One region of the Microbispora sp. H10949 genome, then DNA from elsewhere that is predicted to be linked to it. Evidence: predicted binding sites of a transcription regulator. Region 1 holds the regulator's gene; the other holds the start of a gene.
What was found. Region 1 encodes LexA, which represses DNA repair genes until DNA is damaged. Its sites were predicted from a motif close to TCGAACANNTGTTCGA; they were not measured.

Region 2: the regulator LexA is predicted to act here: its motif matches at 2,444-2,459, upstream of HHX40_RS01310 (SAV_6107 family HEPN domain-containing protein).

Annotation. Positions count from the first base shown of each region.
Region 1 covers NZ_JABBWZ010000011.1:277,853-285,036, forward strand. The annotation lists gene HHX40_RS27900 (vitamin B12-dependent ribonucleotide reductase) at 1-2,770, opposite strand, end outside; gene nrdR (transcriptional regulator NrdR) at 2,881-3,339, opposite strand; gene lexA (transcriptional repressor LexA) at 3,770-4,483, shown strand; gene HHX40_RS27915 (MalY/PatB family protein) at 4,582-5,679, shown strand; gene HHX40_RS37205 (cellulase family glycosylhydrolase) at 5,689-7,184, opposite strand, start outside.
Region 2 covers NZ_JABBWZ010000001.1:290,392-297,575, reverse strand. The annotation lists gene metF (methylenetetrahydrofolate reductase [NAD(P)H]) at 1-216, shown strand, start outside; gene HHX40_RS01325 (GNAT family N-acetyltransferase) at 233-805, opposite strand; gene HHX40_RS01320 (YbaK/EbsC family protein) at 848-1,324, opposite strand; gene HHX40_RS01315 (L,D-transpeptidase family protein) at 1,449-2,333, shown strand; gene HHX40_RS01310 (SAV_6107 family HEPN domain-containing protein) at 2,725-3,162, shown strand; gene HHX40_RS01305 (arginine deiminase) at 3,209-4,453, opposite strand; gene HHX40_RS01300 (transcriptional regulator) at 4,571-5,065, opposite strand; gene pyrR (bifunctional pyr operon transcriptional regulator/uracil phosphoribosyltransferase PyrR) at 5,469-6,026, shown strand; gene HHX40_RS01290 (aspartate carbamoyltransferase catalytic subunit) at 6,023-6,958, shown strand; gene HHX40_RS01285 (dihydroorotase) at 6,985-7,184, shown strand, end outside.

The sequences.
Region 1 (7,184 bases):
CCGTACGGCCCTGGTGGCTCTCCAGCGAGGCCCCGGCCCGGCGCGGCTCGGGCGCCGCCACCGGCTCCACGTGGTTCTCGGCCGGCGCGTCGGCACGCTTCTCGATGGGCGCCGACTGGGCCAGTGCGGCCGTGTCGACGTCCTGGATCGCGGCCGGGTCCTCCCCGCGCTGCTGCGCGGCCCGCTCGGAGGCGGAGAAGATGCCCAGGGCCGCCCTGTCCTCGTACGGCAGGTAGTCGAGCGCGAGCCGCCGGAAGATGTAGTCCATCACGGACTGCGCCATCCGGACGTCCGGGTCGTCGGTCATGCCGGCGGGCTCGAACCGCATGTTGACGAACTTCTGCACGTACGTGTCCAGCGGCACGCCGTACTGGAGGCCGATCGAGATGGCCACCGAGAAGGCGTCCATGACCCCCGCGAGCGTGCTGCCCTGCTTGGACATCTTGAGGAAGACCTCGCCCAGGCCGTCGTCGGGGTAGGACGAGGCGGTCATGTAGCCCTTGGCCCCGCCCACCGTGAAGCGGGTGGTGGTGCTGGGCCGCTGGTTCGGCATCCGCCGCCGGGTCGGCCGCGCGACCTCCACGACCTGGACGACCGGCTCCTTCGACTCCGGAGCCGCTTCCTCGGAGGCGTCCTCGGAGGTCTTCTTCGCGATCGACAGCGGCTGGCCGACCTTGCAGTTGTCGCGGTAGACGGCCAGCGCCTTGAGGCCGAGCCGCCAGCCCTCCAGGTAGACCTGCTCGATGTCGTCGACCGTGGCCGCCTCGGGCAGGTTCACGGTCTTGGAGATCGCGCCGGACAGGAACGGCTGGACCGCCGCCATCATCCGGACGTGGCCCATCGGGGCGATGGCCCGCTCCCCCATCGCGCAGTCGAACACCTCGTAGTGCTCCGGCCGCAGGCCGGGGGCGTCCACGACGTGACCGTGCTCGGCGATGTACTCGACGATCGCCTCGACCTGCTCCTCCAGGTAGCCCAGCCGGCGCAGCGCACGCGGGATCGTCTGGTTGACGATCTGCATGGAGCCGCCGCCGACGAGCTTCTTGAACTTGACCAGCGCCAGGTCGGGCTCGATGCCGGTGGTGTCGCAGTCCATCATGAGGCCGATGGTTCCCGTGGGCGCCAGCAGCGAGGCCTGCGCGTTCCGGTATCCGTTCTTCTCACCGGTGCGAAGGCATTCCTGCCACTGCCGGGTGGCCTCGGCGTGCAGGCCCTTGTCCATGTCGTCAAGGGTGCGCAGGTTGTCGTTGGCCGCGGCGTGCTTGCGCATGACCCGCTTGTGCGGCTCCGCGTTGCGCTGGTAGCCGTCGTACGGGCCGACGATCCCGGCGAGCTCGGCCGAGCGGCGGTAGGAGACGGCGGTCATCAGCGAGGTGATGCCCGCGGCGATCGCCCGGCCCCCGTCGGAGTCGTACGCGTGGCCGGTCGCCATCAGCAGCGCGCCCAGGTTGGCGTAGCCGATGCCGAGCTGCCGGTACGCCCGGGTGGTCTCGGCGATCTTCCGCGTCGGGAAGTCGGCGAAGGTGATGGAGATGTCCATCGCCGTGATGATCAGCTCGGTGATCTTCACGAAGTTCGCGACGTCGAAGCTGTCGTCGTCGCGCAGGAACTTCAGCAGGTTGATCGAGGCGAGGTTGCACGAGGAGTTGTCCAGGTGGACGTACTCCGAGCACGGGTTGCTCGCCGTGATGCGCCCGGTCTCCGGGCAGGTGTGCCAGTCGTTGATCGTGTCGTCGTACTGCACGCCCGGGTCGGCGCACTCCCAGGCGGCCTGCGCCATCTTGCGGAACAGCGACCGGGACTCCACCTCCTCGATGACCTCGCCCGTCAGCCGGGCCCGCAGGCCGAAGTTCGACCCGGCCTCCACGGCGCGCATGAACTCGTCCGAGACGCGGACCGAGTTGTTGGCGTTCTGGTACTGGACGGACACGATGTCCTTGCCGCCGAGGTCCATGTCGAACCCGGCGTCGCGCAGCGCGCGGACCTTGTCCTCCTCGCGCGCCTTGGTCTCGATGAACTCCTCGATGTCGGGGTGGTCCACGTCGAGGACGACCATCTTCGCCGCCCTGCGGGTGGCGCCGCCCGACTTGATGGTCCCGGCGGACGCGTCGGCGCCGCGCATGAAGGACACCGGGCCGCTGGCCGTGCCGCCGCTGGACAGCAGCTCCTTGGACGAGCGGATCCGGGAGAGGTTGACCCCCGAGCCCGAGCCGCCCTTGAAGATCACGCCCTCTTCCTTGTACCAGTCGAGGATCGACTCCATCGTGTCGTCCACGGCGAGGATGAAACACGCGCTCACCTGCTGGGGGGAGCGGGTGCCGACGTTGAACCAGACCGGGGAGTTGAAGCTGAAGACCTGGTGGATCAGGGCGTGCTTGAGCTCGTGGTCGAAGATCTCCGCGTCCTCGTCGGAGGCGAAGTAGCCGTTCTCGACGCCGGTCCTGGTGTAGACGCCCACCACCCGGTCGACGAGCTGCCGCAGGCTCGACTCGCGCTGCGGGGTGCCCACCGCGCCCCGGAAGTACTTGGTGGTCACGATGTTGGCCGCGTTGACCGACCAGGAGGCGGGGAACTCCACGCCGTGCTGCTCGAAGTTGACCGAGCCGTCGCGCCAGTTGGTCATCACGACGTCGCGCCGCTCCCAGCGGACCTCGTCGTACGGGTGGACGCCCGGCGTGGTGAAGATGCGCTTCATCTTCAGGCCCTTGCGCGGACGCTTCGCTCCCCGGCCTCCCGCACCCGCCGCTGTGCCGCTCACGGTCTCCGTCATGACTTCCCCCTCCCGGGGCCCGATGGAGCCCCTCTTTCCGACCACGCTCGTTACACCCTCATCGTCGCGCCGCACGGCTCGCTCCTCGCCCCGCCCGCCGGCGCCGGCGGCTACTCCCCGCCGCCGTGGGCCGCCCTGAGCCGCTCGATCTCCGCTTCGAAGTCCGCCAGCGTCTCGAAGCTCCGGTAGACCGACGCGAACCGCAGGTACGCCACCTCGTCCAGGTCGCGGAGCGGGCCCAGGATGGCCAGCCCCACCTCGTGCGAGGCGATCTCCGCGGCGCCGGTGGCCCGGATGGTCTCCTCCACGCGCTGCCCGAGCTGGGCGAGGGAGTCCTCGCCGACCGGGCGTCCCTGACAGGCGCGCCGTACGCCCGCGACGACCTTCTCCCGGGAGAACGGCTCGGTGACGCCGCTGCGTTTGCTCACCATCAGCAGGACGGTCTCCTGCGTGGTGAACCTGCGCCCGCATTCGGGGCAGGTGCGGCGGCGGCGGATGGCCGCGCCGTCCTCGGCTGCGCGGCTGTCCACGACCCGTGTGTCCGGGTGGCGACAGAACGGACAGTGCACTTCATCGCCTCCCTGAACGCCCATCCCGAACACAAGGTGTAGTGAACTTACACCGCTGTGACTACTAGATGTTGGGGTCCAACGGTAGAAGTGCCCGTCCTTGAACGCAAGTCGAACCGGGCGTGGCGGGGGAAGTTCCTGCTCGGCGGGCGTGTCGCCCCATCAGCCCCACCCGCCTCCCCTGCCCCGGGCATGAAGGAATAGGCCGTGCGGCTTTTTCGGGTCCCGATTTCCCCATTCCTTCTGAGCTGGGCGTACGACCCGCCGAGAAGATCGGGTAAATCGAACACGGGATCGATCGAACTCCCGTACGATGAGGAGAACGGCGAGATCGGCGATTTCGCTGGATATCGAACAATTGTTTGACGCTGATCTTGAATCGCGGTACGGTCGCTCTGTGCGACATGAGGAACACGGATTGAGAGGTGGCATCGTGAGTGACCGAAGTGAGCAGGCGAATGGCGTCGGCGACCTCGCGGTTCGTCGGCGTGACTCGCTTGGCCTCACCCCCAGGCAGCGGAAGATCCTCGAGGTGATCCGCGACTCGGTCCAGCAGCGCGGCTATCCGCCGTCCATGCGGGAGATCGGGGAGGCTGTCCAGCTGACCAGCACCTCCAGCGTGTCGCACCAGCTCACGGCGCTCCAGCGTAAGGGCTACCTCCGCCGGGACCCGCACCGCCCCCGGGCGCTGGAGGTCAGGCTCCCCGGTGAGCCGGTCCTGTGGGTGGACCCGGACGCCGCCGAGGAGGAGAGCGGCTTCAACCGGCCCACCGCGGCGTACGTTCCGCTGGTCGGCCGCATCGCCGCCGGTGGCCCCATCCTCGCCGAGCAGAGCATCGAGGACGTGTTCGCGCTCCCCAAGCAGCTTGTCGGCGAGGGCACGCTGTTCCTGCTCCAGGTCTCCGGCGACTCGATGATCGAGGCCGCCATCGCGGACGGCGACTGGGTCGTGGTGCGGCAGCAGCCGGTGGCCGACAACGGTGACATCGTCGCGGCGATGATCGACGGCGAGGCCACCGTGAAGACGTTCAAGCGCAAGGACGGGCACGTGTGGCTGGTGCCGCACAACCCGAACTACGAGCCGATCCCCGGTGACGAGGCCACCGTGCTCGGCAAGGTCACGGCCGTCCTGCGCAAGCTGTAGTCGCGCGGCTGTAGTCACGCCCGTGCCGGCGTCCCGCCGCGGGACGCCGGTATGGCTGCTTCCCGGATGACCGATATCTGGCGATTAGGGTGAGTCCCGTGGAACTCGACTCGCTCTCCCTGGAGGCCGCCCGCGCCCGTGACGGGATCAAGTGGGCCCTGGCCGCGCCCGATGTCATCCCCGCCTGGGTCGCCGACATGGACTTCCCGGTGCCCGACGCGGTCCGGGAGGCCGTCGCGCGACGCGCGGCCACGGATCTCGGCTATCCCGAGTGGCTGGACCAGCCGGCCGCCGGGCCGCTGGCGGAGGCGTTCGCCGAGCGGATGGAGGCGAGGTACGGCTGGCGCGCCGATCCCGGGCATGTGCGGTCCTACACCGACCTCAACCAGGCCCTCCAGGTGCTGCTGCACCTCATGACCGAGCCCGGCGACGCGGTGGCGCTGCACGTCCCGGCCTACGACCCCTTCCTCGTCACCATCACGGGGATGGGCCGCCGCCTGGTGCCGATGCCGCTGACGGCCGAGGGCCGGTTCGAGGTCCCCGATGAGCCCGTACGGGTGCTCCTGCTGGTGAACCCGCAGAACCCGTCGGGCCGGTCGTTCACCCGGGAGGAGCTGGAGGCGGTCGCCGCGTACGCCGACCGGCACGGCACGCTGGTGATCGCCGACGAGATCCACGCCGACCTGACGTACGCCCCGGCCCGGCACATCCCGTTCGCCACGATCCTCCCGGAGCGCACGGTCACGCTGACCTCCGCCAGCAAGGCGTTCAACATGGGCGGGCTGCACTGCTCGGTGGCCCATCTGGGCGCCAGGGACGTCAGGGACGCGATCGGCCGCCAGCCCGCCCACATCTACGGCGCGCCGAGCGTCCTCGGCGTGGAGGCCACGGTGGCCGCGTGGCGGCACGGCCACGCGTGGCTGGAGGAGGTGCTGGCGATCCTGGACCGCAACCGCCGGCTCGTCGCCGAGCGGCTCCCGTCCGGGGTGGGGTACCGCATGCCCGAGGCCACCTATCTCGCGTGGCTCGACTTCGGCATCCCCGACGCCGCCTCCTTCGTCGAGCGGGAGGCCCGGGTCAAGCTCAACCCGGGCCCCAACTACGGAGGCGGGGACACGTTCGCCCGCCTCAACTTCGCGACGTCGGCGCCGATCCTGGAGGAGATCCTGGCCAGGATCGCCGCCGCGCTGAAGTGATCCGCCCGCTCAGCTCGCCGCGCAGGTGACCTGCGACGGCACGCCGTTGGTGCCGGACCAGCTCGCGTTGAACCCGAACGCCGTGGACGCCCCGGCGCCGAGCGCGCCGTTGTAGGACATGTTCGTCACCGTGACATTGGACCCGCTGGCGCTGAGCGAGCCGTTCCAGAGCTGGCTGATGGTCTGCCCGTTCGGGAAGGCCCACTTCACGGTCCAGCCGGAGATGGCGGAGCTGCCCGCCTTCACCGTGACCTCACCCTGGAAGCCGCCGCTGTACTGGTTGACGACCTTGTAGGTGGCGGTGCAGGACTTGCCCCCGTTCCCGCTGGGGGACGCGGACGGCGAGGCCGACGGGGACACCGACGGTGACGCCGAGGGAGAGGATGAGGGAGAGGTCGAGGGCGAGGAGGACGGGGACGCCGAAGGCGACTGCGGCCTGCCGCCCACCGGCGGGATCAGGTACGGCGAGATGATGCTCTGCTTGGCCTGGTCGACCGTCGCCCAGTCGTCCTTCAAAATGCCGCCCGTGTCACCCGAGTTGGGGTTCCACGACCAGTAGGTGAACGACATGCCGTTCACCCCGGTGCCCAGGTACTTCATGAGCTCCTGGAGCCAGATCTTGTCGGTGTTGCTGGCCAGCGTGGTGCCGAACTCGCCCACCATGATCGGCGCGATGTTCTGCTTGTACAGGTAGCCGAAGTACTTGTCCCAGATGGCCGGCATGTTCGCCGGGTACGTCGGGTCGTCGAACCACGGCTGGTGGTAGACCGACGTGGCGTACTCGTGCGGCGAGTAGACGAGCCGGTTCGCCACGTTCAGCCGGACGGGGAACTGCCCGGCCTTGGTGAGGTTGCCGCCCCACCAGCCGCAGTCCTCGTCGTTGCTGGTGTCGTTGTCCCAGATGTTGGACAGGCCGCCGCTCGGGCAGCTCACGCCCTCGACGAAGATCAGCCAGTTGGGCTGCACGGACAGGATCGCGTTGCCCGCCCGCTCGGCCGCCAGGCGCCAGTCGCGGGACTCGACGCCGCAGCCCCAGCAGGAGCCGGTCGCGTTCGGGTTGGTGCCGTCGGCGTGCGGCTCGTTGTGCAGGTCGGCCCCGATTACCGTGGTGTTGCCCGCGTAGTGCTGGGCCAGCGACTTCCAGTCGGCGATCCAGGTGGACTCCGGCACGGTCGAGGTGTACCACAGCGCCGTCTGACCCGCGCTGGTCGGCCGGTGCCGGTCGAGGATGATCCGCATGCCCTTCTGGCCCGCGTAGTCCACGACCTTGTCGAGGATCTGCAGCGGCGACAGGCCGATGAGATCGGGGTTGGATGCGGTGTTGACGCTCGTCGCCTGCGCGCCCGGCTTCAGCGCGTCGTCGGAGAACGGCACCCGGATCGTGTTGTAGCCCAGGTTCGCCATGAGGTCGAGCTGGCTCCTCCACGGGTTGCTGGCCCACAGCCCGTGGAAGGTCTTGTTGTCGGTCTCCATGCCGAACCAGTTGATGCCGGTCAGCCGGACGG
Region 2 (7,184 bases), on a different contig from region 1:
GGCGCGCCGTTCCCGCCGGAGGTGGCCGAGCGGTTCGCGGCCGTCGCCGACGATCCGGTGGCGGTCCGCCGCCTGGGCATCGAGCACGCCGCCGAGATGTGCCGGACGCTCCTCGACGAGGGCGCCCCCGGCATCCACTTCATCACCTTCAACCGGTCGAGCGCGACCCGCGAGGTGTTCCAGGCGCTGCACGGCGTGCCCGCCGTCGCCGGCTGACCCGCCTGCCCGCGTATCAGTCCTTCGCGAGCGGCGCGGGGCCGGGCAACGGCAGCCGCACCCCCGCGATGACGTACTCCTCGTAGCCGCCCGGGAAGACGAACCGGGTCATCAGGTCGGCGAAGCCCACGTCGCGGTAGAGATGGCGGGCCACCGTGGGGGCGTCGTGCGTGGACAGCACGGCGGTTCGCTCCGGGCGGCCCTCGCACAGCGCGTGGATCATGCGCCGCCCGACGCCTTTGCCCTGGTACCCGGGGCGTACGTGGATCTCGGCGATCTCCAGGGCGTCGCCGAACCACTCGTCGGCCACCACCGGCCCCGCCCGGTCCTGCAGGCCGCCGCGGACGACGTCGTGCCACCACTGGCCGGGGCCGCCGTGGAAGCCGTACGCGAAGCCGGCGATGCCGGGGCCCTGCGGGTCCTCGGCGAGGACGCAGGCGAAGTCGGGATAACCGGCGTGGTTGCGCATGATCGCCATGCGGCCCGCGAGCTGGTCCGACGGCGGCCGCATGGCGTCCGTGTAGATCTCCAGCACGGTGTCCAGCACCGCCCTGAACGTGTCGGGCCCCACCCGGCGCAGTCGGATCACGCGTCGCACACTAGCAAAGCGCCGCCAGGCCGGTCGCGGACGTCATTCGACCTCGGCGGGGGTGCCCCCGGTGATCCGTACGAGCTCGTCGAAGGAGGTCGGGAAGACCGAGTGCGGATGCCCGGCGGCGGCCCACACGACCTCGTGCTTGCCCAGCCAGGTGTCCACGAGCGTCCGCACGGGCGCCGGATGCCCGACCGGGGCCACGCCGCCGATGGGCTGCCCGGTGTGCTCCCGGACGAACTCCGGCGTCGCCCTGCGCACCTTGGCCGCTCCGACGAGCCGTGCGATCAGGTCGGTGTTCACGCGATGGGCGCCGCTGGTCAGCACCAGCAGCGGCGCGCCGTCCGCGTCGAAGATCAGGCTGTTGGCGATCGCGCCGATCTCGCAGCCGAGCTGGGCCGCCGCCGTGGCGGCCGTCGGCGCGGCGTCGTCCAGCACGACGACCTCACCGGTCACCTGCCGCTCCCGCAGGGCCTGCTCGACTCGGGCGACGTTCGGATGCAACTTTTCCGGCACCCGGCCACTCTAAACGGATTGCCAGGACAGACGCGGCCGATTATCGCCACTTGTGATCACACGGCTCGCAATCGGACCGTAAGGTGAGTCCTTTGTTAGGAATCAGGCTTATGAGGGGTTGGTCATGATGAGAGGTCGACGGCGACCGGCCGCGGCCATGCTCGTCGCGATGGGGGCCGTGGCGTTCGCGACGGCCGGGGTCGCCGGCCCGGCGCGGGCCGGCGCAGCCGTTCCGGCGGGAGCCGTGACGTACGCGACGGCCGGCCTCGCCGGCGCGGCGCCGGTGTCCGGCGCGCGGACGGTCGCGACGCGGGTGGCCGGAGCGCGGGGAGCCCTGCCGGGACGGGCCGGATACCCGCCGTTCGAGGCGCCGGGCAAGACGCTCAGGCTCGGGGCGAAGGGCGCCGCCGTGAAGGCGCTGCAGGCCCGCCTCAAGGAGCTCGGCTACGTGCCCGGCAGCGCCGACGGCCGGTACGGCGGGGCCACGCTGACGGCGGTCTGGGCGTTCCAGAAGGTGCAGGGGATCAAGCCGACCAGCACGGTCGCCGCCCGCACCTGGAGGGCGCTGGAGAACCCCCGCGCGCCCCGGGTCCTCGTGCCCCGCGGCAAGGCCACCCGGGTCGAGGTGGACCTGACCAAACAGGTGATGGTTCTGTATCGTTCCGGCGTCCCGGTGCTGATCAGTCACATCTCCAGCGGCAGCGGTATTCCCTACACCGAGTACGCCGTGTGGAACGGCAAGAGGCAGGTCTTCTCCGGCAGTGCCCGCACGCCGACCGGCGACTACAAGACCACGTGGCGGGCCAGGGGCTGGCACCGGTCCTACCTGGGGCAGCTCTACAACCCGATCTTCTTCAACGGCGGGATCGCCCTCCACGGCGCGCTGTCGGTGCCGCTCTATCCGGCGTCGCACGGCTGTGTACGGCTGCCGATGAACGTCGCCGGGATCCTTCCTGGCATGCTCGGCAAGGGAGTTCCCGTGCACGTCAGAGGTGCTTTCCGGCGGTAGCCAGCGGATCGGAGGGCCCCGCGCGAGGTGTTCGCGCGGGGCCCTTCGTCGTACGGGCCCCCGCCAGTCCTCGAACCCTTGTTCGTTGACATCCTTGACAGCGGGCATGGTCGAATCTATGTTCGATGGAGTGGGCGCAGGACTCGCGGCCTGCGCCCACACCGTCGGATCCGTGCCTACGTCGTCGGCGGAGACGGATGCGGCACGGCCCGCGGCGTGGGCCGGACGGGGAGAGGGGAAGCTCCTCGTCCGGCCGCCCACGGGAGCGTGAGAAAGCCGCGTGATCCCGGTGGTGCCCGGGATTACGCGGCAGATCGAAATTGTCGGTGCTGTCTGCGACTGTGAAGTCACCGGCGGCCTTCGCCGGATGCCACGACTCAAGGAGGCGGGCATGACTGAAGAGAACGGCGATCAGCGGACCGGGCCCCGGCTTCCGCAGGCGGTCCTGGCGCGTCTCGCGGACGCCAGGGCATGCCTCGCCGACGCGACCGTCGGGCCCACGCCCGCGGACCGCTACGTGTCGGCCCATCTCGCGGCGCTGCGCGCGGCCGCCGGGATCCTCGCCGCGCGTCCCCGTCCGATGGACGGACGCAGGCGGCGGCTGCGCAGCGCCTGGGAACTGCTTCCCGAGGTCGAGCCGAAGCTCGCGGACTGGGCGGCCTACTTCGCGATGAGCGCGACCAAGCGAGCGGCGGTCGAGGCCGGAATGGTCCGGGCCGTCACTCAGAACGACGCAGACGAGATCATAGCGGAAGCGGACCGGTTCGTCGGCGAGGTCGAGTCGATCCTCGGCCTGCCCGGCCGCCCCACCCTCCCCATGGCAGGCTGACGGCGCTGCAAGGGCGCCCACGGCCCGCCGGCGGCCGGGTGCGGCCTCAGACGGGATCGCGCTCCAGAGGGCAGCTCATGCAGCGGGGCCCGCCGCGTCCGCGGCCGAGCTCGCTGCCCCGGATCGGGATGACCTCGATGCCGTGTCTGCGCAGGTAGTTGTTGGTCGTGGTGTTGCGCTCGTAGGCGACGACCACTCCCGGCTCCAGGGCCAGCACGTTGCAGCCGTCGTCCCACTGCTCGCGCTCGGCCGCGTGCACATCCTGCGTCGGCGTGAGGACCTTGATGTCGTCCAGGCCGAGGGCCTGCGCGATGGCCCGGTGCATGTCCTCGGGCGGATGGTCGGTGACCTTCAGCTCCTTGTCGGTGTCGCCCGGCTCCACCGTGTACGACGGCAGCATGCCAAGCCCGGCGTACTTGGTGAACACCCCCACGTCGACGTTGGTCATCACGGTGTCGAGGTGCATGAACGCGCGGGTCTTGGGGAGGTCGAGCGCCACGATGCGGGTCGCCGCGCCCGCCCGGAAGAGCTTCGTCGCCAGCATCTCGACCGCCTGCGGCTGGGTGCGCTCGCTCATCCCGACGAGCACGACGCCGTCGCCGAGCACCAGCACGTCACCGCCCTCGATGGTGGCGGGGGCCATGCGGGTGCCGTCGTACCAGACGTCGAACCCCCCGCCGGACGGGTCGCCGTAGCCCGCGGCGAACATCGGGTGCCACCGGTAGACCGCCTCGAAATTGAGGGTCTCGCGCCTGCGCGCCTTCTTGCGCATCGCGTTGATGGACACCCCGCCGTACACCCAGCAGGAGGTGTCGCGGGCGAACAGGTGGTTGGGCAGCGGCGGGAGGACGAAGTCGTCCATGCCGAACGCGTGGAAGACGACGGACCCCGGGTCGCAGCCCAGTTCCATGATCTCGCGCTTGGTGATCCCGCCGGTCAGGTACGGCGCGAGCGCGGCTCCGTCGAGGGCGTCCAGCGTGTTGCGGATCGCGTCGGCGGCCAGCGGGCCGAACCAGTGCTCGTCGACGCTGCCGTCGAGGATGTGCTTGCGCGCGTCGGGCACCTCGATCGCCTCCCGTAGGAGGTCGCCGAGGTGGTGCACCGTGACGCCGCGCGCCGTGAGCACCTCGCACCACTCCCGGTGCTCCTCCAGCGCGCGGTGCACCCAGAGCACGTCGTCGAAGAGCAGGCCGTCCTTGTTGCCGGGGGTGAGCCGCTTGAGCGCCAGTTCGGGGATGTCGACCAGGACCTGGCGGAGCCTGCCCACCTCCGAGCCCACGAAAAAAGTCATGTCCTGCCTATCCCCCTATGACAGGAATCACTCGTGACGCGGCTCCCCGGCGTGCGGAGGCCGATGGGGGGCCGCCGCGGCGGCCCGGTGGTCGGGGGGAACGGCCGGGAGGAGTGGTCAGAAGGACTCGACGGCGCGGCGGGCCTCGGCGTCGAGCACGCCCCAGTTGATGAACTCCTCGGTCAGCTCGACGGGTGACTTGTCGTAGATGACCGCCAGCGAGCGCAGGTCCTCCTGCCGGATGGACAGCACCTTGCCGTTGTAGTCACCACGCTGGCTCTGGATCGTGGCCGCGTAGCGGGCCAGCGGACCGGCCTTGTCCTTCGGCAGCTGCGACAGCCGCTCCAGGTCGATGACCAGCTTGGGAGCCGGGGCGAGCGGGCTGGGAGCGGCCCCGCCCGGCAGCAACTCGGAGACCGGCACCCCGTAGAAGTCCGCGAGTTCGGCGAGCTTCTGCACGGTCACCGCGCGGTCGCCCCGCTCATAGGAGCCCACGACGACGGCCTTCCACCGGCCACGGGACTTCTCCTCGACACCGTGCAGGGACAGCCCCTGCTGGGTCCGGATGGCGCGCAGGCGCGCGCCCAGCGACTTGGCGTAGTCAGACGGCATCGTGTGGCCCCCGGCTTTCTATGTCTCTTCTCACTTGATTGTGCGTCCTTGTCCCAAGCGTTCCGAACACCGGGGCTGGCACCGGCCCCGGCACCTTCGGTGACCGCTGCGTCGGGTTTTACCCAGGAAGGTCGCGTGTTGTGGTTACGGACAGTGACGGTAAAGCCGACACTCCCAAAGGTCAAGCTGATTGGAAAAAAGAGCGCCAAACAGTGCTCTCACCGAAATCCCCGACACCCGATGTGATGCGGCTTCCGATCCCCCGGGGACCGGGGGCGTACGCCGCCTCCCCGGCGCATCACCCCTGGCGGGAGGGGGGATGGCGGAGGGCCCTGATACTCTAAGCAGACCTGACACCCTTTTAAGACCCGTCCCGTGAGGCGGGAAAGGTGGTGACTTTTTCATGTCCGATGTCCAAAATCAGGCCCGTGCCGTCCTGGAGGGGCCCGACATCCACCGGGCGCTCACGCGGATCGCGCACGAGATCCTGGAACGGACGAGAGGCGCCGAGAGCGTCGTCCTGCTCGGCATCCCCACCCGCGGCGCCACCCTGGCCCAGCGGATCGCCGGCCGGATCGCGCAGTTCGAGGGGATCAAGGTCCCCGTCGGCGCGATCGACATCACGATGTACCGCGACGACCTGCGCCTGCGTCCGGCGCGCCCGCTCGGCCGCACCGAGCTGCCCCCGGACGGCGTGGACGGCAGGACCGTCGTCCTCGTGGACGACGTGCTCTTCTCCGGGCGTACGGTGCGCGCCGCGCTCGACGCGCTGAACGACGTGGGCAGGCCCCGGGCGGTCCAGCTCGCCACGCTGGTGGACCGCGGCCACCGGGAGCTGCCGATCCGCGCCGACTACGTCGGCAAGAACCTGCCGACCTCCAAGAGCGAGAAGGTCAAGGTCTTCCTGGAGGAGACGGACGGGCGCGACGCGGTCGTGCTCATCAAGGGGGACGACCGATGAAGCCGCACCTGCTCTCGACCGGCGACCTCACCCGCGACGACGCCCTCCTCATCCTCGACACCGCGGAGGAGCTCGCCCGGGTCTCGCAGCGGTCGATCAAGAAGCTGCCCACGCTGCGCGGCCGGACGGTGGTGAACCTCTTCTTCGAGGACTCCACCCGGACCCGCATCTCCTTCGAGGCCGCGGCCAAGCGCCTGTCGGCCGATGTGATCAATTTCTCGGCCAAGGGGTCGAGCGTGTCCAAGGGCGAGTCGCTGAAGGACACCGCGCTCACCCTGGAGGCCATGGGCGCCGACGCCGTGGTGATCCGGCACAGCGCCTCGGGCGCGCCGCACCGCCTGGCCAACTGGGTGCGCGGCAGCGTGGTCAACGCCGGCGACGGCACCCACGAGCACCCCACGCAGGCGCTGCTCGACGCGTTCAGCATCCGCCGCAGGCTCGGCCGGCTCGACGGTCTGAAGATCTCGATCGTCGGCGACGTGCTGCACAGCCGGGTGGCCCGGTCGAACGTGCTGCTGCTGCACACGCTCGGCGCGGACGTCACGCTCGTCGCGCCGCCCACCCTGCTGCCGGTGGCGGTGGAGAGCTGGCCCTGCCAGGTCTCGTACGACCTCGACGCCGTGCTGCCGAAGTCGGACGTCGTGATGATGCTGCGGGTCCAGCTCGAACGGATGAACGCGGCCTACTTCCCCTCGGCCCGGGAGTACAGCCGCCGCTACGGCCTCGACCGCGACCGCTTCGCCCGCCTGCACGACGACGCGATCGTCATGCACCCCGGGCCGATGAACCGCGGCATGGAGATCTCCGCGGAGGTCGCCGACTCGCCGCGCTCGACGATCGTCGAGCAGGTCGGCAACGGCGTCACGGTCCGGATGGCCGTCCTCTACCTGCTGCTCGGCGGTTCCGAGCCCGCCATCGGAGGCGCCGAATGAACGCGTACGACCTTCACGAGGGAGCTGTGACCACCATCCTCATCAGGGGCGCCCGCATCCTGGGCGGCGCCCCGCGCGACATCCTGCTGCGCGACGGCGTCGTGGCCGAGATCGGCGACCTCGCGGGCGCCGAGGCCGGCCAGACGATCGACGCCGCCGGGCTGGTCGCCCTGCCCGGCCTCGTCGACCTGCACACCCATCTGCGCGAGCCGGGCCGGGAGGACGC